Regions from separate parts of the Paenibacillus ihbetae genome, predicted to be linked through region 1. Evidence: riboswitches for the same ligand, from Rfam matches in the RefSeq annotation. Region 1 holds a riboswitch; each other region holds the start of a gene.
What was found. A riboswitch is a leader RNA that binds a small molecule or an ion and turns the genes downstream of it on or off. The one in region 1 is predicted to bind thiamine pyrophosphate.

Region 1 (5,694 bases):
TCCATCCTCCTCGAAGCTGCCATGACCGCCCTTGATGATGACGATCCGCGGACCGAGCCCGCCGATGCGGCGAGCCGCTTCCCGGCAGTCATGCCTCGTGCGGATCCCCATTCCGGCCAGCACCTCCGCCTCCGGAATATTAGGCGTCACCACCATCGCCAAGGGAAGCAGCTCCCGCTTTAGTGCGTCAACGGCTTCAGTACGCAGCAGCTCGGCACCACCCTTGGCGATCATTACGGGATCGACAACGACTCTCTCCCAGCCAAACACCCGGATCCGGTCAGCGACCAGGCGGATGATCTCGGCGTTAAATAGCATGCCCGTCTTTAAAGCGTCCACGCCGATATCGCCGCCCACCGCCTCGATCTGCTCCGTCGCCGCTTCTGGCGGCAGCGGGTAGACGCCATGGACGCCAAGCGTGTTCTGCACCGTTACCGCAGTCAATGCCGACATGCCGTACACGCCAAGCTCCTGGAACGTCTTCAGGTCCGCCTGAATGCCGGCGCCGCCCCCGCTGTCGGAACCGGCAATCGTCAGCGCTCTCGGAATCCGTGCGTCTGTCATCGGGATACGCTCCCTTCCGCCAGGATATCCGCTTCGCAGACCGATGCGTACCCTTCGAGCGAACCGGAGTGGAGCTTTGCAAGCTCATCCAGGAAGACGATCTGGAAGCTGCCCGGCCCGAGTCCGGCCGTTTGCTCAGCCGCGCGGGCGGCTGCTGCCCCATAGAAGGCAAGGCCAGCCGTTCCCGCGAGCAGCAAATCCGGCTCTACAGCGGCGAAAGCCCCAAGCACGGAAGTGAGCAGGCAGCCCGCCCCGGTTACTTTCGTCAGCATCACATGCCCGCCGCGAATGATTCGCGCCGAAACACCATCGCTGATCACGTCCTCCTCTCCCGTAATGGCCACCACCGTATTTAGCCGCTGTGCAGCCCGCAGCGCCAGCTCTAAGTTCCCGCCGGACGCAGAGTCGTCCGCATCGACCCCCTTGATCACCCGGACTTCGCCGATCAGATTGGCAACCTCGGCCGCATTGCCCCGCACCAGGGAAACCTTCACTTCACGCAGGATCCGCAGGGCCGAATCGGTCCGAAACGGCGTGGCCCCCGCTCCTACCGGATCGAGGAGAACCGGGACGCCATGCGTATTGGCGGATTGCCCGGCAATGATCATCGCATCCACTTGTTCGCGGGACAGCGTGCCGATGTTGAGCACGAGCGCTCCGGCAATTTGGGCCATATCCGCCACCTCGTCGGGGGAATATGCCATTACCGGCGACGCGCCCAGCGCATACAGGCCGTTGGCCGTAAAGTTCGTAACCACCACATTGGTCATGTTATGGACAAGGGGCTTCTGCTGCTGCACCTTCGTTAAAAGCTCCGCAAGCCCCGAATCCCATGTATTTCCGCTCATTGCCATCATCCTTTCCTTTTCTTGGCTTCGTATATGACCTATAAATTCGCATGAATCCCATCTCAACACGTACACTGATTCATCCAGAGCAGATGACATTTCGTTATCCGGCATCCACCAGCGACTGGAACGGCACCGGCCATTCCTCCTGCTTGTAAGCCATGTCCCAGAACATATACTCCAGCTGGCAGCTCAGCATGAAATGCTCGCGCATCCGCTCCCGCTCCTTTATCGTCGCTCCTTCCGCCCATGCATCCACACGGCTGAGGAACTTCCCTGCCGCATCCTCACCGCGATCCCCGTAAAAATGAATCCATTCATAGAACGGATGGGTGCGATCCGGCGTAACTTCGTCCAGCAATCTGCGGCCGATCTCATAATACGTCCACGGACAAGGAAGCAGGACCGCCATAATTTCGCCGAGGGTTCCCTCATGCGCAACGGTCAGCATGTGACGGATATAATGGTGCGCAGACGGAGCAAGAGGGTAGCCCTGGAGATGCTCATAGTTCACTCCCGCGACCGAGCAGAAATTTTGATGCGGATGCACCTCGCTGTTGAGGATAAACGCAATCTGTTCGTTGAACGCCGCCATGTCCTCCCGGCTCGTGCTCTTGGATATGGCGATGCCATAGATGCGAATGTAGGCATTCAAATACTCGAAGTCCTGCTTCACATAGTGAATCAGCTGTTCGCTGCCCAGCTTCCCGGCGGCAATTCCCCGCACGAAGGGATGGTTTACGATCGCCTCGAAAATTCCGTCCGCCTGCTGGCGAAGCTCTTGGGTAAACGTCATTGTTATCCCCACCTCCATCTTGAAATGAAGAGCAGGAAGTCCTCCTAGCGACCCGGCAATCCCGGTAATCCGAGCAATCCTGACAATGGCAGCCAAGCATCCGTTGCATGTCCCGTAAACCAACCTACGCACACCGTGCATCCTTTTCATATCAGCAACGGTTCCATCCGGGAAACTTTGCAGATCCGGCAGCCGTTGTACCCGGCTACATGTGTATATCCGGCAACCCTTTATGTACACGGCTAGATTTGCATACCCGGTAACTCTTGCATGCTGCGAGCTCGTACCGTGCGTTAACGTGCTGCGCGACGAAAATGCAGGAAATTACGTTTTTCGGGGCATGACAAACAAAGCCGCCCCGAAAAACGGAGCGGCTTCAGCAATAGTCCTCTTGCCCGGCAGGAGCAGGCGCAAAAAGGACTCTATCCGTGAAGGCTCCACTTTCCTACGCTAGTACGAACTAGATCAGGTTCAAAGGGTCCAAGATACGCTCTTGTCTCAGCCGCTGACGGCTCCCCTAGTGGACTTCCTATTCTATTGACTATTACTGTACATAGGTTTGGCGGTGGTGTCAAACGTTTCCGTGTTTGCTTAATACTCGTCATTACCGGGAATTGGCCATCAATCGGGCGCAAGCAATAATGCGATTCAGCTGACGCTGAGCATTACGTCTTATGCAGTCGCGGAAGTAAACCATGCATTTCGTCAATTTCAGGACCAAATTGAAATCTCCAGGCAACGATTCGGCGCCATATACCGGCAAGGCCAGATTCTAGTGTATGTAACCAAAGCTGGAAGCTCAATGGAGGCAGCATATAGTTTGGACAACAATGGCAGCATGCTCAAAAGGATTCACAAGTGATTAACGAAAAACGAATTGCGTGGAAGAAAACTTGAAATTGTCTTCACAAAAGAACTTCGAATTGCAGCTTTCAATTGATAAACTCAATAAAACTGGACAAGAAAACAGCCTGTTGAGCTGACTTGAACTGTGACCCGATTTGTGGACAGTTTGAAATAAACCGCCTAGAGCTTAGCTAGCAAGCAGATGACCTCTGAATTCATCGGGGGTCATCTTTTTTAATGTCCACTGGTATCGTTCTGAGTTGTAGTAGCTTATGTACTCCTTCACTCGCACCCTCACTTCATCAATAGTTTGGCAATCGCTAAAATCAACGTCGTCTTTCAAGTGACCGAAGAATGATTCCATCGGGGCGTTGTCCCAGCAATTGCCTTTGCGCGACATCGACTGCTTAAATCCTGCCTTAGCAATGAGAAGACGGGTTTTAGGATGCGTGTAGTGCATCCCTTGGTCGGAGTGCAGAATCGCTTCTGGATGAATGTTTCCATCTAATCGCTCTAAAAGACGCTGTAGCGTCCGCTCGACAATTGGAAGCTCGAGTGTTGCTGCCACGCTGTCGGCAAGGATCTGCCTGGTCGCCCCGTCCTTCACGCAGGAAAGGTATGCCCAGTGTCCGCTTCCATAGCGCAAATAAGTGATGTCAGTGAGAAACACTTTCTCAGGTTCGCCTTGGTTAAACTTTCGCTCCAGCAGGTTCGGACACGTCTTGTGCTCTTGAGTTGCCTTAGCCATCTTGCGGTAGGGGTTCGCCTGACGGATTACGGCCACCAAGCCTGCCTTTTTCATAAGCCGGCGAATCTTCTTGTGGTTCATGACAACGCCGCTTATCTGTTCCAGCCGCATCTTAATCACAAGCGCACCTGCTTTGCCACGGAGCGCGTCAAAGTGCTGCTTGATGAGAAGGATGTCCTGCTCGTCGGCGGCAGCACGAAGTTGACGATCTTCTTCCGTCCCCAGCCACCTGTAATAGCCGCTTGGACTTACTTCCACGAGCTCGCATAGATAGCGTGTCATTCGTTTCAGGCCATATGCCCGAATGGTGCGATTTATGATCTCATAGCGCTCGGAGGGCGTCAGCGTTTCTTCTTCTGCCGATCGAGCGCTTCGAGCTTTTTTAGCATGTCCACTTGAGCTTCAAGCAGTTTGATCTGGGCCTTAGCCCGTTTCAATTCTTCTTCGGCTGACAACTGACCAGCTGGCTTGCGCCCTGTACTGCCCTTACCGCGCCGCTCTGTAGCCAAACCTTCCTCACCGTACAGTTCGAAGGTTTCACGCCACCGTTTTAAGCTGTCCTTGGGCTTCTTATGACCAATAACGTCCAGGTCGAAGCCGGCACGAATAAAGATTTCTGAAGGTGTCTGCCCCTGCTTGTAGGCTTTCAGCGCCTCCAGCTTGAATGCAGGTGTGTATGTAATGGCCGCCTCGGTCACATGGTGTACGTTTGGATTCTCCTCCAGCTTCCTCATTTGCTCCTCGGTAAAGAGCACCCGTTTCAACTTCCCCATTCTCGTATCACTCCTCGTCACATACCTTGATTAAAACACAAATGACCCACAAGAAGTCACTTTTTTCAAAGTGTCCATCTTATGGGTCACAGTTCAACTCAACAGGCTGCTTTTATTGGTATCCCATCATCATACTCTCTATTTGAAATGGGGTCAGGATACGGTTTTATTTCTCCAGGCCGTAAAATTCATACAGCTGGTCAATCATCAGATTTGCCGCCAGAATCCCGCCGGCCGTGTTCCAAATGGCGTCATCGACCTTATGGGCTTGACCGTTCTTAACGACGTTCAGGTTTTTCCACAACGGATCGTTGACCCATTCCTGCTCGGTCTGGTTGGCGCCGCCGTCGCCGGTTTCGTACGTGAAGTAGAACAGTCTGTCGGCATCCACCTCAGGAAGCCGCTCCTTCGTGATCTCGTCCACGAAATTGTCCTTCGCGTTCTTCGTCATCTCGTTACGTGCGATGCCGATCTGATCGAAAATAACCCCCGAGAAGGTGTTCGTATGGTAAACGCGCGTCTTGCCGGCCATGAAACGCACCACAGAGACGGTCTCATCCAGCTTGCTTCCGGCTTTCTCCTTGAAATCCTGAATACGCTGGTCGTACGCTGAGAGAAGCTCTTCCCCTTCGCTTACCTTGTTCACTGCCTGTGCGTAGAGCTTGAAGTTGTTCTGCCATTCTCCGCGAAGATCCTCCGCAAATACCGTCGGCGCGATCGCTTTCAGCTGCTCATACACTTTCTCCTGACGCATTTTGTTGCCGATGATCAGGTCCGGCTGCAGTCCGGCAATCAGTTCAATGTTAGGCTGGCTCTCCTCGCCGACCACGGTAACGCCTTCCATCTGGTCTTTAATATGCGGATACCATGGGTCGCCTGTCCAGGACTTAACGGCGCCTACCGGCTTCACGCCCAGCGCGAGCAAGGCTTCCGTTCCTTCGTTCGTGAGGACGACCACTTTTTGCGGCGCGCCCTTGATCGTCTCGGTTCCCATCGCATGCACTACTTCGTACGAATCGCCGGATGCACCGGAGCCGTTATTCGCAGGAGCCGTTCCGCTTTCTCCGTTCGATGGCTGGCTTGCATTATTCTGCGTTCCATTCGATCCGCAGCCTGCGA
Region 2 (5,694 bases), 2.3 Mb from region 1:
ATCTGCTGCGGTCCGACCTGAATGAGCCTGTCGTAAAAAAAGCCAGCAACCAGCTGATGGAGGCGATCCACGAAATCGCCAACTATGTGCGCCAGCACCCGGGAATTCCCCACCGCGTAGAGGATTTGGCGGCGAGAGCCGGGCTGTCCCCGCGTTATTTCTCGATCAAATTCAAGGAGCTGATCGGCACGCCGGTCCAATCCTACATTATCCAGATGCGGATCGAGCGGGCGCAGCATCTGCTGGTGCACCAGGGAATGAATGTCACGGAAGTGGCCGACGCGCTCGGGTATCGCGACATTTTCTTTTTCAGCCGGCAATTCAAGCAATATACCGGAAAAAGTCCGTCCGAAATCAGGTGATTCCCCCGCGCCCTTTTTGTTGGCGCATGCTCTTGCGGTAGCGGAAAGGGACCGGGGTTTCATCGTAAGCCATTTAGGGTAATCATCGCTTACGGTCTATAGAGAGCAAGGGATTATTGAAGGGGGGTGTAAGGGAATGAGCCCAAGAAGACGGGTGCGCGGGCGGTTTTTCAGTCGCGGCGGCGGCAGCATTTTTCGGAATCGGTTGCGCCGCATGAAGTCGACGATGAACCAAGGGCATCTTGATGTATGGTTTTGATGGAGCCTGAGTATTTTGTCCGGGGATAAGAAGGTGAACCCCGATTTTATATACGATGATCCAAAGCTAGCAGCCCGGCCGGGTGATCTTAAAAGTCTTGTACATACCAGGTTGGCTGGTTGGCGAGTAGCATCATGTGGGAATAATATTATAAGTTAACCGTAAAGGGAGTCCGGCAGGGCTCTCTTTTTACATGGGCCCCTGGCGTGATGCCCCTTGGCTTGTATGCTCAGGATCTAAGTTTCACGATTGAGCTTGGGCCCGACCCCGTGTATGATCAGGTTACGGATATTCGCGAAGCGGTTTATAAGAGGTTTTCGAGTTGCGGCAAGGGATTAGGCCAAGCGGGGGAGTCGCGACTGCATGATTGAGAAAGCTGGGGGGATGGAGTTTATGAAAGCGGCGAATCAAAAGACAGCCCTGGTGACGGGCGCATCCAGCGGCTTCGGACTGCTGATCAGCATCGAGCTGGCGAAATGCGGGTATGATGTCGCAGCGGGGATGCGAAGACCGGAGGCAGCCGGGAAGCTCCTGCAGCAGGCGGCGAAGTTCGACGTGGCCGAACGGATTCGCGTGATCGAGCTTGATATTTGCATCGAAGCGCAGGTATTAGCAGCCGCGCGCTTCGCAGAGGAAGAGCTCGGGCGCTTGGATGTGCTGGTCAATAACGCTGGCATCGCGGTCGGCGGATTCGTAGAGGACGTGCCGCTCAGCGAGTGGAGAAGACAGCTCGAGACCAATGTGCTCGGAACCGTCGCCGTAACGCAAAGCATGCTGCCGCTGATGCGGCGGACCGGTAAATCCAAAATGATTCTGATCAGCAGCATCAGCGGCGTTGTTGGCTTTCCGGGGTACGGCCCGTATGCGGCTTCCAAATTCGCTGTCGAAGGCCTTGGGGAAAGCCTGGCCATGGAATTGATGCCTCTTGGCATCGATGTGGTGCTGGTGCAGCCCGGGGCTTATGGTACGCCGATCTGGGGGAAGAGCTTCGGTGAGTTGAAGGTGAGGGAGGGATCGCCCTACAGCGGGATGCTGAAGCGGGTATTGGCGTACTCCGAACGGACCGCCAAAAAGAGCGGGGATCCGCTCGAGGTTGCAAGGTTGGTGGCTCGAATCGCCGGTATGGACCATCCAAGATTCCGGTACCGGCTTCCCCGCAGCACCCGGCTGACCGGGCGGATCAAGGCATGGCTGCCCGACCGCTTCTTTCAGCGGCTGATCGTCCGGCTGCTGGGAAAAGATGATTCATGACGTTTTCCTTGTCTAAAACGGCAAGGGCGTTCTTATTTTTCCGTACATAACTCCTGCTCCAAGCACACCTCCCGCTTCTTCTTCTTGTCTGCGGGCGGATGGAGGATGCCGAGCAGCTCGCCCATTTTAACCGTCGACCCGAGAGCGAGATCTCCCCGGGGGGTAAAGGTGCCGCTCTCGGTCAACAGCACAACGGTTGAGCCGAATTCGAAGTAGGCCAGCTCGTCCCCGATCTGCCATTTCGTCACGCTCTCGTCGGCATATCGGATGCTGCTTACGTTCAAAGCCCCGACCTTGACCACGGCAACCTCACCGAATTCATGCTTGATGTAGGTAATGAGCCTTTCGTTGCGGCTGAGCACCGACCGGATATGGGTCATGGCAAAATCGTTGACGGGGTACACCTTGCCCTTAAGATGCTCCCGTTCGATCTGTACGCCGGTAACCGGGGAATGGATCCGATGGTAGTCCGTCGGGCTCAAATATAAGACGAACGCGTAACCGTTCACATAATTCTCGAATCTCGGAGACTGTGCAAGCAGCTCTTCAATGGTGTAATCCTGTCCCTTGACGTTCAGGATGGTGCCGGTATCGATGGTGCCCATGGCGGTAATCGTCGCATCAACCGGGCTTACCATCGCATCGGCTGTGGCATCTATGGCGCGCAGGCCGATCTTTAATCGGCGGGAGAAGAATTCATTTAGCGAGCGGTATTCATGCAGCTCCTTCTCCGCTTCATGCGCCGGAATTTGATATATTCGAATAAATGCAGGGATCAGATGACGGCTCAACCGGCTGTGGGAGAACTGCCCCACCAAATGGGACAACCACTTTCGGGAGGAGAGCTCTGTCATCAGACGCAGCAATCGTTTGGCCATGTTTATCTCCTTTTTGTGCAAAGACCTCAGCTATCGATGATGCTCGAAAAGCAATCACTCTGATATTGACATAGAATCGGCTGGAAATCAACAAACGGACTCTGAAGAAAAAAAGACTCTTGCCAAAACAGGGAAGGCTGTGTATTTTAAAGTTAACATAAAACCGAATAGGGAATACGGGTGCTTGAGTGAATCAGGCTGAGATTGCAGCTGCTATCCGCTGTTGACCGTTAATCTGAACTGGGTAATGCCAGCGTAGAGAATATCCGACCCTGCTCATATTAGGGCCTAATTTCCGTCTGCGCGTTTTTCCAGACGGTTTTTTGTTGCGATTTTTCCATTTTCAAAAAATTAGCGATGGAGAGGGGAAGTTGTATGATGGAAACGATGAGGCAAGGAATGATGGGGGCTCAGCCGAGGAAAGGGCTCAGACTGAGCGATATTTTGGTGACGGTGCTTGTATCGCTGGTGCTGGGCGTGGTGTATCACTTTTGGGGCTCGGTATACAACCTGCTGAAGCCGCTCTTTTTCGAAGCGGACGAATTGCTGTACGGCATGTGGTTTGCCGCGGCGACACTGGCCTATCTGCTGATTCGGAAACCCGGCGTGGCCATCATTGCAGAGGTCGCAGCCGCACATGTCGAAGTGCTGTTCGGAAGCGGGTGGGGGCTTACGCTGCTGATGTATGGCTTGATTCAAGGCTTGGGGGCCGAGCTCGTATTTGCCGCAACCCGCTACCGCAGCTCCTCTGCCTTGACGGTGGCTCTGGCCGGGGCCGCTGCTGCCGTCGGCTCGATGCTGCTTGATTTCTTCTACAGCTACACGGACGATCTGCAGACCTGGATGTTTCTGGCGAAGTACGGCATGCGGATCTTCAGCGGCGCCGTCATTGCAGGCCTCTTGATGCTCGTCCTCGCCAAAGCGCTGGAGCGTACCGGCGTAACCTCCCTGCTGCGTCCGGCTTCGCAAAAAGACTATGAGGCGCTGGACGATTCGCGCCATGTCTAAAACGCTAACGGACCTCCCCGGAAATACCGTCGATGCGTCTAATGATCCGCAGGCGGAGCCGGCGGTTTATGTGGAAGGTCTGCGCCTTAAATATCCGGGCGAGGAACGGCTGATGTTCAAAGACCTTTCGTTCTCGGCCGCCCGCGGAGAAAAGGTGCTGCTGCTGGGTCCAAGCGGCTGCGGGAAATCGACGCTTCTTCAGGTGCTGAGCGGGATGATTCCCCGGGCGACGGAGGTGCCGATGAAATGCGAGGCGCAGAAGCTTCCCGCATCCTGGGGATATGTGTTCCAGGATCCCGACACCCAGTTCTGCATGCCATTCGTGGACGAGGAGCTGGCATTCGTCCTGGAAAATCAATGCGTTCCACGGGAGCAGATGGAAGAGCGGATGCAGGCAGCGCTGCATGCGGTCGGATTGGAGCTGGAGTCGCTGCATGTCAAAATCGCGCATTTATCGCAAGGGATGAAGCAGCGTCTTGCACTGGCTTCTGCCCTGCTGCTGGAGCCGGAGGTGCTGTTTCTGGATGAGCCGTCAGCCTTGCTCGATCCCGAGGGCCGCGAGCAAATCTGGACGGCGGTGAAGGCCGTATCCTCAGGGCGAACCTTGATCATCGTGGAGCACCGGATTGAAGAGATGGCTGAATATGCAGACCGGGTCGTGCTTTTTGGCCCGGATGGGGCGATTCTGGGTGAAGGCACGCCGGCCGATGTATTCGCCCGCTATTCGCGGGAGCTGAAGGAATTCGGCATCTGGTATCCCGGCGTATGGGACGATTATGCGCAGTCCCCATCCGGCAGGGAAATATTTGCACCGCTCGAGGCATCCTCCGGTGCATCCTCCGGCGCATCATCCAGCGCATCCTCCGGCGGATCCCGCCAGGATGATTCCTTCGCCGGGGATTTGGGAACAGCTGCTCAGATACAGAACCGGGAACGGCTCTATTCCGGTGAGGAGTCCGGACGGCTTAACGTGGCGGACTTTACGTCGGCGGAACAGAGCAAGCCTGCCGTTCAGCTGGCTGAATTTTCAGGCAAGCGTTGGGACAAAGCCGTTATTACCGTCCAGGGGGCGGAGGTGTATCCGGGCGATTTTATTGCGATTGTCGGGCCGAACGGGGCGGGGAAGAGCTCGCTGCTTCTCAGTCTGATGGGGCTGCTGAATGCGGAAGGTAGGTACCTCCTCGGCGGGGAGGAGGTACCGCTAGGGAAAGGAAGACGAAACCGCAAACAAAAGGAGCGGATGCTCCGCCGAATCGGATTCGTATTTCAGAATCCCGAGCTGCAATTCGTGACGGAGCGGGTGTCGGATGAGGTGGCGTACTCCTTGCTGGTGGACGGCATGTCCTCGGATGAGGCGGCTGAGCAGGCCAGCCGGACGCTAGAGCGATTCGGACTAGACGGCAAGGAGAGCCGGCATCCGTACCAGCTCTCCACGGGCCAGAAGCGCCGCCTCAGCGTGGCCACAGCCATGGCCCGACAGCCGGCGGTGCTGCTGCTGGATGAGCCTACGTTTGGCCAGGATGCGCGGAACACGTTTGCGATTCTGGAGATGTGCGAACGGCTGCGCCGGGCCGGGACGGCGATCATGATGGTCACCCACGAGATGCGAATCGCCGAGCAGGCGGCCACCCATATTTGGGAGATTCGTCAAGGGCAGCTGGTCTCCTGCATGGCATCGCCAAGGCTGGCGGCAAGGAGAGCGCCTGGCTTCCAGGAGAACGGTTATCCGCCGATGTGGTCAGAGGGCGAAGCCAAGGAGTATGCTGCCCGTGAGGAGAACAAGGAATCTTCCGGCAAGCCGTACGCGGAGGTGAGGTCATGAATCTATGGAATCCGGTCCGCATCACGTGCCTGCACCGGGCAAATCCGGTCGTGAAGCTGCTTCTCGTCTGCTGCCTGTTCCTGATGACGGTGCTGACGCACGACATTGATTTCG
Region 3 (5,694 bases), 610 kb from region 1:
TATATCAATACGAAGATTATGAACAGAAGCTATTCTTTACATATCCGGCTACGTGCCGGAACCTATAACAGCCGGCCGCTTGCTTCATGCATGCAGCCGGCTGTACAGTCTGAGGAAAATGATCTGGATCAGCATCAAAAGATGACGTTGGCCAGCAGCATGCCAAAAGCAGCCAAAGAACGGCAAGTCAGCATCCTGTAAGCAGGCGGAGAAATCAGCTTTCTGTAAGCAGCGGGTGCTTGTCAATTGCGCTTTTGCTGCTCCTGCCGCAGTACGGCTGAAATCTCGGATTTCAGCTCGATGAAGGACGGATCCAGCAGCAGATCTTCCCGGCGGGGACGGGCGAACGGAACCTCAACCCGTTTCAGAACCGAGCCGGGCCGGGCGGACAGAATATAGATGCTGTCCGAGAGCAGCAGCGCCTCTTCAATATGATGGGTGATCATCAGCACCGAGCGCCGCGTGTCCTCCCATATATCGAGCAGCCAGCGCTGCATATCGCTTCGGGTCAGCGCATCGAGCGCGCTGAACGGCTCATCGAGGCACATGACCTCCTGCGGGCTCATGAGTGCCCGCAGGAAAGCTGCCCGCTGCTGCATACCCCCCGATAGGGTGTGCGGATATGCCTGCTCGAAGCCGCCAAGCCCGGCCCGTTCCATCCAAGTGCGGGCATGGACACGGGCGGAAGCCTTTGAGGTCCCCCGAAGCTCCTCCGGCAGCAGGACGTTGTCCTCAATCGTCCGCCACGGGAACAAGGCCGGCTGCTGCGGCATGTAGGCGATGCGGCCTTTCCCCCCGGTGACCTCCCGTCCCTCCATCAGGATTTGGCCGGCATCTGGCGCAATCAATCCGCCGATGATGTGAAAGAGCGTGCTTTTTCCGCTTCCCGAAGGGCCGATGATGGATACGAATTCCCCGGGAAGCACCTTAAGCGACAGCTCTTCGAGCACATGCACTTCACTGCGCCGCTCGCGGAACACCTTGCGAATCCCCCGGACCTCCAGGGCAGGAGCGGGAGCGGCGGCCGTGCCGCCGGTTGAATGCAAGACGGAATCAGGCGCTTGCTGCGTCATTAGGGCAGCCTCCCTTCTTTTTAAAGATCCCTGATTTCAAACTTATCTGTATCCCCTATCCGAAAGAACCATTCCAAGCATGGGAGCAGCGGTGATGCAACTGGAATTATCCACGAGCTTGCTCCGCCTCCCGGCTTCAATCGTTCAGCTTGACTTATGAAGAGAGAATATGAACATGGCCGAGCCATGCGAATTAATGCTTCCGGTTCCAGCGGATCAGCCGTTTCTCCAATAGGGTGATAACGCCTACCATGAGCAGGCTGAGCAGCACGATAACCAGAATGGCCACGAAGACGCGATCGGTCCGGTAACCGGATTTTTGCAGCATCATATAATAGCCGATGCCCCGGTCAGACCCGATCCATTCCCCGATGACCGCTCCCATGACCGAATACGTGGCCGCGATCCGAATCCCGGAGAAGATGGAGGGCAGCGCGTGCGGGAGCTCCAGCTTCGCGAAGATTTGCCATGGCGTCGCACCCGTCATCTGCATATAATTCATCATCGTGCGGTCGGTCCGTGCCAGCCCGTCGAGGGCCGCTACGGCTACGGGGAAGAAGCAAACGAGCGTAATGACGATGACCTTCGGCAGCATGCCGAACCCGAACCAGATCATGAGGAGCGGGGCCAACGCGATGGTCGGCACGTTCTGGCTTAAGATGAGAAGCGGATACAGGGCTGTTTTGAGAAAAGGGACCCTGTGCAGTGCCAAAGAGAGCAGGAGTCCGATCCCGGTTCCGATGGCAAATCCGATCACGGTTAGCTTCAGGGTAGCCCAGGTGTGCTCCATAAGTCCCGAGGCCCCGGAGATGGCTTCATGCCCGATAGCCGTCGGCGCAGGCAGGATGAATTTTTCGATATCGAACATCCAGACCGCAGCCTGCCACACGATCAAAAAGAAGAGGACCGCCACGACGGGCGGCCATATCGAGCTCCACCAGCTTTTCATGGACGGTATTTCTCCGTAAGCTTGTCCATGCTGATGCCCTGCGGATGATGTGCGATTTTAACTTGGGAGATGATGCTCGGGCTCCCGGCTTTCACCAGCGCTTCATGCATTCGCTCCACGATGCGGAGCAGCTCGGACAGCTCGCCTTCCATCGTCGTTTCCAAAGCATGGACCTCGTATTTGACGCCGGAATCCTGGATTACCTTGATGGCTTCATCCACATAAGGGATGCTGTCGCCGCCGTCCGGCGTACGCGGGATGACTTGAATGCTCAGCAGTGTATTCGCCATGAGTCTCTCGTCCTTTCGTTTATGGTGGATCTCATCTGCACGGCTCTGCACGGCCGCAAAGCTTCACGCAGATGAGATTCGAAGCAGCCCTGTGAAGCCGCGGGGCTTGCTATTCCTATTTATCAGGCAAAAATTCATTCGTAAACGCGCGGTCCGCGTCCAATTCCTTCTCCAGCAGCTTACGCTCAAACATCCAGTCGGCATATCCGGACCAAACCTCGGCCTTCTGCTCGCCCCAGCGCGGCGCGTCATCTTGATAGCGCGGGCTGAGCCACTTCTGGCTTTCCAGCACCAGCTCGGCATCCAGGTCGGGAACAGCCTTCGACAGCAGTGCCGCGGCATCTTCCGGATGTTCTATCGCGTATTGATAGCCTTTGGAGGTTGCGCGCATGAACGCTTTGACAAGCTCCGGGTCATCCGCGATCAGCTTCTCGTTCGTTACGATGACCGGCGTATAATAATCCAGCTGTTCAGAATATTCCTTCACGTAGATCATGTCCAGCGGCTCGCCGCGAAGCTGGGCTTCAATGCCTGTCCAGGCATAATAGATCCAGGCGAAATCAATATCCCGCTTGACCGCCGTAAAATAATCGGCGTCTCCGATGTTCACGATGTTGACCTTGTTAACGTCGGCTCCATCGATTTCCATGATGGATTTCATGACGGCTTCCTCAATCGGAGAGCCCCAGCCCCCGTAGGACTTCCCTTCAAAATCGGCGGCCTTCTGGATGCCCCGATCCTTCGGTGCGGCGAATCCGGACGTATTATGCTGAATGATGGCTGCGATCGAAACCAGCGGCAGGCCCTGCGTCCGGGCCAGCGTTACGCCCTCCTGGTAGCTGATGCCGAACGGTACGTTGCCGGAAGCGACCATCGCATCGGTTCCCCCGGAGCCCGGCTGTACAATTTGTACGTTCAGCCCTTCCTCCTCATAGTATCCGAGCTCCTTGGCCGCATATAATCCGGTGTGGTTCGTGTTCGCCGACCAGTCAAGCATCAATTGAACATCGCGGAGCTTGGCCGGCTGTTCTCCTTCTCCGCCAGCCTCTTGCTTGCCGGGCGCGCTGCCGCCGCTTTGGCCGCTTGCCCCGCAGCCTGAAGCGACCAGAAGCAGGACGCAGGCAAGCAGCAGAGAGAGCCATGTACGTTGTTTCATCGTGTTTCTCCTCTCCTTATATGTCTACTATTTTCCGTATTCACTTCATAACAAAAAACGCCCCGATCGTATCGGAGCGCATGACGGCGTAAGTATATACTGCGGCTAATAAACAGCCGCAATCCTCTGGCTTCCTACGCTGGCATTACCCAGATCAGGTATAAGGGTCAGTATCTGTATGGGATACACTCTCAGCCGGCCGATTCCAGCTCCCCCGGTATTTATGAATTTATGAAGTTACGGGTTGTACTTCCGTTATTATAGACCTACCGGAAGCACCTGTCCAGTACGGGAATGCCCATGCCTGAAGGCGATTTCCAAGCCGATATAGGCCGCCGGGTAATGGTTCTGCCCTGTCCGCGAGAGACCCTGGTGATCCAGGCGGCCCATATCAGCCTCGATATGCAGGCAACCTGAGACCTGTTAGCGCTGGAAAAATTCAATCCATTCGCCTTCCGGACCGTATACGAAGAAATAACGGTATCCGTTCGGCAGCGTGACGATTTCCTCATCCAGATGCGGAACGTCCAGCTTCTTCACCCGTGCATATTCCGCTTCGATGTCGTCCGTGCTGACGGCAAAGTGATGCACCGTTCCCTCCGCGGGAAGGGAGTCGCTGTATCCTTGAATCAGCTCGACCTCCGTTTCATCGCTGCCGTTAAAGCCGAGGAAAGCCAGCTGGATGACCCCGTTCGTGTGCGTCAGACGGTCCTTGAGCTCAAGACCGACCACCTTCGTATAGAAAGCGATCGTTGCTTCCAGATCCCTTACAACTATGCCTACATGGTCCAATCGTCTTTGTCCCATAATACAAGAACCCCTCCCATAAAAATATGCTGAGATATGTAACCAAAGCTACGTTGATATGAAAGAATAATACTACATAAACCCCATGTGTCAAGTGGGAATTGGGTGACTTCCAACCCGGGACCCTTCCGCAAATAACGACCCCGGCGCGGCCTATATGCCTATGAGTATCCAATTGCTGGCGCTTCTTTTCTTTACTTTTCCTCAGGCTAAAAGTATGATTGGATATGGAAACGCTTTAATTCAAAAGACCTATTCATCATGAACGACCAAGCCTACCTTTTGTTTCAGGGAGGGATATGTATGAGCCCGGCTCCATCCGATTCCTTATATATTCGGCTTGCGATTGGATACGCATTGATTCAATGGATATTGGCCTTATGGATGCCGGAGACTTTAATGCTTCACCGCATACTAGCTGTTATGGCGCCTGCAGCCGCATTCGCTTATTTGATCCGGGTGATCGGCAGTCGGTATGAGCAAGGCCATCTTCGCAGGTTTTGGCTTCTGATTGCAGCCGGATTGGCCGGCGATGCCATCGGGCGCATCCTGTATGCGGGTGATGAATGGGCAGGAGGGACGTTTGGCGGCTCGATCCGGCTGGCAGACCTGTTCTGGAGCTTGGAAGCATTCCTGTTCGCCGGCGCTCTGATTTATTTGTTTAGGCAGGTGCAGGGTCCGCTGCGGGGCATTCGGTTTACCCTGGACATCGTCATTGTTGCGGTAACCCTGATCACGGTCGGCTGGGAGTATCTCATCAAGCCGGAGCTGGCGGGCGGAACGGACACCGTCTGGAGGTCTGCCGGGGGAGCGATGCTTTATCCGCTGTGCGGAATCGTACTGATGTTCTTTACGCTGGTGGTGTATTTTAACACCAGGCAGCTGCGCAAGCGGTCGGTTATCTTCCTATGCCTGGGCGGAGGCGCATTCGTGCTGGGAGATGCCCTTCGGATCTTTCTTGACAGCTTCATGAATATGAGAGCAGACCTGTATGTAGATCCCCTGCACAGCCTCTCCGCATTTTTCATCGGCTTTGCGGGAGGACAATCGCCGCCTCGGAAGGGGAGGAGATCCCTATCCGAGAAGAACCCGTGGCCGGCAGGCACCTTGATCGTAAGATACATGCTGCCCTACAGCGTCCTTGGCGGAATGTTTGCCCTGATGGCCCATCGGTTCGGGGGATGGAGCGGTCTGTTTACCGGCTTGACCCTCTGCTTCATTCTCATCTTGATCCGGCAGATCCTGATCCAGGTCGAGAATGACCGCTTGTTCGAAAGGCTGCATGTCAGCCTGCAGAAGAGCGAATCGCTCGCGCACCGCGACGATTTGACAGGCCTGTATAATCGTCGTTATTTTAACGCCAGGCTGTCGGAAGCCTTGAGCGAAGCGGATCGGGCCGGTTTCCGCGTCGGGCTGCTG
Region 4 (5,694 bases), 3.2 Mb from region 1:
CCGGGATACCGATTCTCTTCCTTGCTCCACCAGCTGCAGAGTTGCCATCGACCGGGAGTTCATTTCATGGGTAGAGTGGGTGTAATTGCCGACCTTCTCCTCGATTTCCTTGATGGAGTCGGTCATTGCGGCTACGTCCTCCGAGATTTCGCCGGCTCCGACGGCCAGCTCTCCTGCAGAAAGCGACACCTGGTTCATGACCTGGATCAGCTCCTGATTTTTGGTTGATATATTCCGGCTTGAAGTCATGACGCTGCGGGTAATGTCGGAGGTTTCCTGAAGGATTTTGCGGAGCTTGTCCACCATGCTGTTGAAGGTTCTGCTGAGATCATTCATTCCTCCCATCTCTTCTACCTGGAAGGTAAAGTCCCCTTTGGCAATTTTGGCGGAGACGCTGGAGATTTCGGAGAACGTGCTCGTAAGCGCTCTCTCAATAACTCGGGAAAGAGGATACGTGAGTCCGATTAGCACCGCAACAAGCACGATACCAATAACCGCCTTACCCAGAATGATAAAGGCAATCAGCATTGGCAGCGCGAACAAGGCGGCAATGAGATAACAGGCTGCTGTGATTTTTTGAGCGATCGGGAGTCTGTTGAACCATGCCATACGAATGAATCCTCCTCAAGCGACATAGGATATTTTTACCATGATTATAGCATTATGCGACAAAAGTAGATATAAGGAATTACAAAATTTTCAATCAGATGAGTCTAAAGACCTGACGCTGGAGAAGACCAGAAAGCCCCGGACCTCTAATCATCCTCATAAAAAGAATAGAGCGGATTTCCACGCGGATGCGCAAAAAAACCGCCCCATCGATTATCTATTTCTCCGCCCGGAACAATGCGGAGGCCAAATACTCGGTGTTGTCGAGAATCATGCGGTCATGCTTGAAGACCGTCTCCCAGAGCGCGAGATCGAGCAAGATCCCTTTATCCCGCTGCTCATAGGCGTCCAGGTGGCGCGTCTGCTCCTCCTTCAGCTGTTCGTTGAAATGATTGTACTCCAAAACCTCGGCCAGCCTGAAGCCACTGCCCAGCAGCGCATCGCGCCATTTCTCCCGGTCCATGAGGCAGGGGATGCCGAAGAAGGCAAGCAGCTCGCCAAGCTGCGGCTCAGGCATGCTCTTGTCGAGAATCAGCTCCCTGTCCAATAAAATGCCGCCGGCATCCAGTACGCGGTAATATTCCGGGATGGAACGCGACGCGTCGGTGAAGACGGTGACCGACTCGGCCAGGATGACATCGAATTGATGGTCCGGAAAAGGCAGCGAGCATACGTCAGCCTGAAGAAATTCCACGTCCGCCCCCATAGCCTCCGCCCTGGCTTTCGCTTTGGTTATCATATGTTCATTCAGGTCAATGGCCGTCACCTGGTAGCCCAGGCCGGATAGATGGCAGGCCGTTCGGCCGGTGCCGCAGCCAACCTCCAGAATTCGGCTGCTCGGCCGGATGGGGTACGATTTCAGCATTCGCAGTGTTGCTTCGAATCCGCCGGGGTGGGCGCTGCCCATCCCTAATTTGGACAGCATATTAATGTAATTCATCGGATTGATCCCTACTTTCGTCGTCTGCATAAGGATATTTGTTTATTTACCATATGATTGAGGTACGTTTGGGGTTTTCGCTGAATTTACTATTTTGAGCCCTTTTTTTGAAGATATGAGCGGTTTGGGGGAAAGACGCATGAAGATGGAGCCGATTCAGGCCGCCATGAAGGTCGTGTCGGAACAATATCCGGATTGTCTGCTGGCTGTACTGGGGGGCAGTGCTTCCAGAGGAGAACACAACGAGCATTCCGACCTTGACGTGATCATTGTAGAGAGAGAAGGCGAAGGGCTGAGAAGAAGGACGATCGAAGCTGCCGGCTGGATCGTAGAGCTGTTTATCGTATCAAGCTCAGGCTATCGCGAGGATTTTGACGCAGGCATCGTTGCGGCGAATCCGACACTGCAGCGGATCATGGCCGAAGGCATCGTCCTTCGCTCGGTACCGGAGGGGGACAACATTCGCGAGGAGGCGCAGGCTGATCTGGCTTACGGCCCGCTGCCGTTAACGATGTCCGATATTGATGCAGCCCGGTACATGATCACCGAGTATATGATGGATCTTGAGCAAGCCAAAGGGGACGGGGAAGCCTGGTTTACCGTTCAAAAAATATCGACTCTGCTCTGCGAGTTTGTCCTGAGGGTGAACCGGCAGTGGACGGGGGAGGGGAAGACGCTGTTCCGGTTAGTGTCGGGGTTCGACCCGCGCTTTGGCGAGCAGCTGGTGCATGCGCTGGAGGCGATGTACCGGAGCCGGCAATCGGAACAGCTTATGAAGCTGTGCGAGCAGGTGCTGCTCCCTTACGGCGGCCCGCTGCTTGCCGGTTATGAAGAATAAGGCAACCAGGTTGGGGCAAGACAAGCGGTACAGCTGCCGTGACCGGCATCCTTTCCGGATCATACCGTAATATGTGATAACATCACGTATTTCAATAAATCCAGGAGGGATCTTCATGAGCGGAACATATGGTGGAGATGTATGGGGCACATCTACGGGTATTATATTGGTTCTCTTTATCCTGCTCGTAATCATCTCGCTTGCTTGGGTTTGATTCATCAAGGATACGCGGTGGATAGCGCAAGGACCCGGCATTTTGCCGGGTCCTTGCCTGCTTAAGCTGCATATTATACGCTTCTATGCTTTGGTGATGGGCTGTGCGCAGACACGACAGCGGTCATCACCAGGTGGCTGGAGTCCGTTTGTATGGCATGACTGAACGCATCCTCCAGGGATTCGAATACGCGCGAGAGCGTTCCGTCAAGACGGCTTGCGTAATGGACGCTGCCCCCGAAGGTTCCTTTTTCCTTGGCACGCTGCACTTCGCCGTAAATGATATCCATGTATTGCTCGGTCCCGAGCGGGTATAAGGCGAACTGGCAGGCGCTTTCGATATCCGCATGCGGTCCAAGCTCGCTGTTTAACACCCGGGAATCCTCGGACATATAGACATCCGCATCCGTATCGCCGGGGCAGCCGATCGAGTAGGTTCCGTTAAAAACCGTATGTACGCCGGAAGCTGCCGCATGGGCGAATATCGCCCGGGTCACGTCAAAAACATGCTCCGCACGGCCCCGGACGCAAGTGCTGACATCATCGGTGTGAATCCATACCTTATCCGTTTGCACAGACTTTAGTGCTCCCATAATCACTTCGACGAAGCGGTCCGTCATCGGAAATACCGAGAACCGGCAGCCAACAATCCGGCTGGTTCCGCATACTAGCTCATTCATTGTCGTTTCCTCCCGCAGCATAAATTTAAGAACGTTAAATAGAACGCAAAAAAACCGCACCCCGTTGGAAAGTGCGGCAATGTCTACGCGAAAAATACATAAACATAAACGCTACACTTCCCCACGCTAGCATGACCTAGATCGGGTAGTAAGGGTTAACGGCGGTTCCGCCGTTTCTCAGCACAAGGCACCCCTAGTACAGCAACACAAGATATGAAGTTTTACTTTGATGCCGGCCGGTACAAGCTTCGAAAGAGGGCGGCTTCTTTACCTGGTAATTGTAACGTCTTGGGATCGAAAAAACAATGGACCGCAGCAAAAAGCCGCCACGGGGAGCTTGTGCAAAGCTTCCTGATGGCGCTTTTGATCTTGTCTCGCTTAGTTGTAAACTTTCACGCGATCTTCAAGCGGAGCAAATTCCTTGTCCCCTGGCTCAGCGACCGGCTTGCCGAACGGCATTTGCGCAATCAGCTTCCAGTTTTCTGGGATGTTCCATTCCGCTTTTACTTTTTCGTCGATCAGCGGGTTGTAGTGCTGCAGGGAAGCACCCAGTCCTTCGGCTTCCAGCATTGTCCACACAACGAGCTGAAGCATGCCGTTCGACTGATTAGCCCATACCGGGAAGTTGTCGGCATAGAGCGCAAAGTTTTGCTGAAGCCCTGCGATGACGTCATTGTCCTCGAAGAACAGCACGGTGCCATAGCCTGCACGGAAAGAGGCCATTTTCTCAGCAGTGGATTTGAATGCTTGCTCGTCGCCCACCACTTCCTTCAGAATGCCTTCCGTAATATTCCACAGCTTGTCATGCTGCTCACCAAGCAGAACGACCGCGCGTGCGCTTTGGGAGTTGAAGGAAGAAGGCGTGTATTTAACGGCATCTTTCACGATTTCTTGGATACGCTCATCGGAGATGACGGAATCCTTGCTGATCGCATAGTAGGAACGGCGATTTTTAAGTGCGGTAAGGAAGTCTTTAGACATGTTGATAAACCCTCCTGAGTCATGGTTTGGATTGCATACGCCTGATAAAAAGATGTCCTATCATTCAAGCAAATATGCATCACGGTAATCGCTAATAAAAGTTGAATTATTATTCCTTAACAACTTACTTATCGTAAGAAATAATACTTCCGTTAGTATGTTATTATATCTCATTGGTCATTGTCAACCCCGTAATCGAGAATTTATTGATGTAATACCCCGTAATCAGGAGCTGTAACAGGCAGCTGAAATTTTCTTTCCTATAATAAGGCGTAAAGAGGGAGAACAAAGGAAGGATGAAGGACAACAACGGCTATTCCAGCCAAGCTTCATATTATGAACAAATGATGAACAAATCATGCAAAGATGAAAAATTTAATTGAGTTTGATTCTCAATTATACTTGTCGGTTGAGAATGAGGATGATATAATGCTTATCAGAACGTAATTGATAATCAATCTCAATGAGAATGATGACTGAATTACGAGCTGCCGGATTAATCAGAGACATATGCATAGAAGGAAGAGCCATGAAGATCATTTACTTAGCCGCAGCCGTTGTGGCGCTTTCCATCGTCTCCTTATTTATCGGAGTCAAAGATATTTCGCCGCTGGACTTATTCTCCATGACGGAACAACAACAGCATATTATGCTCGTCAGCCGCTTGCCGCGTCTGGTCAGTTTAATTCTGGCTGGAGTCAGCATGAGTATCTGCGGATTGATCATGCAGCAGCTTAGCCGCAACAAGTTCGTATCGCCGACAACGGCGGGAACGATGGATTCCGCAAGACTGGGGATTCTCGTAGCGATGCTCGTATTCACGACAAGCGGACCGCTTGTGAAAATGCTGGTAGCTTTTGTATTCGCTCTTGCCGGCACGTTTATCTTCATGAAGATCCTGGACCGGATCAAGTTCAAGGATGCGATCTTTATTCCGCTCGTCGGACTCATGTTCGGGAACATTGTAAGCTCGATCGCTACGTTCTTCGCTTATAAATATGATCTCATTCAGAACATGTCCGCATGGCTTCAAGGCGATTTTTCCATGATCATCAAGGGACAATACGAACTTCTGTATATCAGTGTTCCGCTGGTCATCCTGGCCTACCTGTTCGCCAACAAATTCACGGTTGCCGGCATGGGTGAGGAATTCGCCACGAACCTAGGACTTCATTACCGGCGCGTCGTTAATTTGGGCTTGGTCATTGTAGCGCTGGTAACCGCATCCGTCGTATTGACGGTCGGCGTGATTCCTTTTCTCGGTTTGATCATACCGAATATTGTAAGCCTGTATCTGGGAGACCATTTGAAAAAAAGCCTTTCCCATACCGCGCTGCTAGGGGCCGGATTCGTTCTGTTCTGCGATATCCTTGGCCGGATCATCATTTACCCATACGAAATTCCGATCAGTCTGACCGTGGGCGTGCTCGGAA

Region 2: it holds a riboswitch for thiamine pyrophosphate, as region 1 does, so the genes downstream of both, BBD41_RS19245 (ECF transporter S component) here and tenA (thiaminase II) in region 1, are expected to answer to the same signal.
Region 3: it holds a riboswitch for thiamine pyrophosphate, as region 1 does, so the genes downstream of both, BBD41_RS11820 (ABC transporter substrate-binding protein) here and tenA (thiaminase II) in region 1, are expected to answer to the same signal.
Region 4: it holds a riboswitch for thiamine pyrophosphate, as region 1 does, so the genes downstream of both, BBD41_RS24255 (YkoF family thiamine/hydroxymethylpyrimidine-binding protein) here and tenA (thiaminase II) in region 1, are expected to answer to the same signal.

What each region holds. Positions count from the first base shown of each region.
Region 1 is NZ_CP016809.1:2,023,104-2,028,797, forward strand. It holds gene thiD (bifunctional hydroxymethylpyrimidine kinase/phosphomethylpyrimidine kinase) at 1-564, opposite strand, end outside; gene thiM (hydroxyethylthiazole kinase) at 561-1,412, opposite strand; gene tenA (thiaminase II) at 1,516-2,208, opposite strand; TPP riboswitch at 2,634-2,737, opposite strand; gene BBD41_RS30235 (IS3 family transposase) at 3,242-4,147, opposite strand; gene BBD41_RS30240 (HTH domain-containing protein) at 4,144-4,575, opposite strand; gene BBD41_RS09195 (ABC transporter substrate-binding protein) at 4,742-5,694, opposite strand, start outside.
Region 2 is NZ_CP016809.1:4,309,713-4,315,406, forward strand. It holds gene BBD41_RS19230 (helix-turn-helix domain-containing protein) at 1-362, shown strand, start outside; gene BBD41_RS30485 (hypothetical protein) at 499-621, shown strand; gene BBD41_RS19235 (SDR family oxidoreductase) at 985-1,872, shown strand; gene asd (archaetidylserine decarboxylase) at 1,905-2,750, opposite strand; TPP riboswitch at 2,917-3,029, shown strand; gene BBD41_RS19245 (ECF transporter S component) at 3,129-3,758, shown strand; gene BBD41_RS19250 (ABC transporter ATP-binding protein) at 3,751-5,580, shown strand; gene BBD41_RS19255 (energy-coupling factor transporter transmembrane component T family protein) at 5,577-5,694, shown strand, end outside.
Region 3 is NZ_CP016809.1:2,631,855-2,637,548, reverse strand. It holds gene BBD41_RS11835 (ABC transporter ATP-binding protein) at 243-1,073, opposite strand; gene BBD41_RS11830 (ABC transporter permease) at 1,267-2,022, opposite strand; gene BBD41_RS11825 (thiamine-binding protein) at 2,019-2,312, opposite strand; gene BBD41_RS11820 (ABC transporter substrate-binding protein) at 2,428-3,468, opposite strand; TPP riboswitch at 3,583-3,694, opposite strand; gene BBD41_RS11815 (VOC family protein) at 3,892-4,275, opposite strand; gene BBD41_RS11810 (GGDEF domain-containing protein) at 4,579-5,694, shown strand, end outside.
Region 4 is NZ_CP016809.1:5,388,018-5,393,711, forward strand. It holds gene BBD41_RS24235 (methyl-accepting chemotaxis protein) at 1-609, opposite strand, end outside; gene BBD41_RS24240 (class I SAM-dependent methyltransferase) at 827-1,549, opposite strand; gene BBD41_RS24245 (nucleotidyltransferase domain-containing protein) at 1,689-2,387, shown strand; gene BBD41_RS24250 (sporulation protein YjcZ) at 2,503-2,601, shown strand; gene BBD41_RS24255 (YkoF family thiamine/hydroxymethylpyrimidine-binding protein) at 2,675-3,280, opposite strand; TPP riboswitch at 3,382-3,485, opposite strand; gene BBD41_RS24260 (nitroreductase family protein) at 3,659-4,261, opposite strand; gene BBD41_RS24265 (ABC transporter permease) at 4,791-5,694, shown strand, end outside.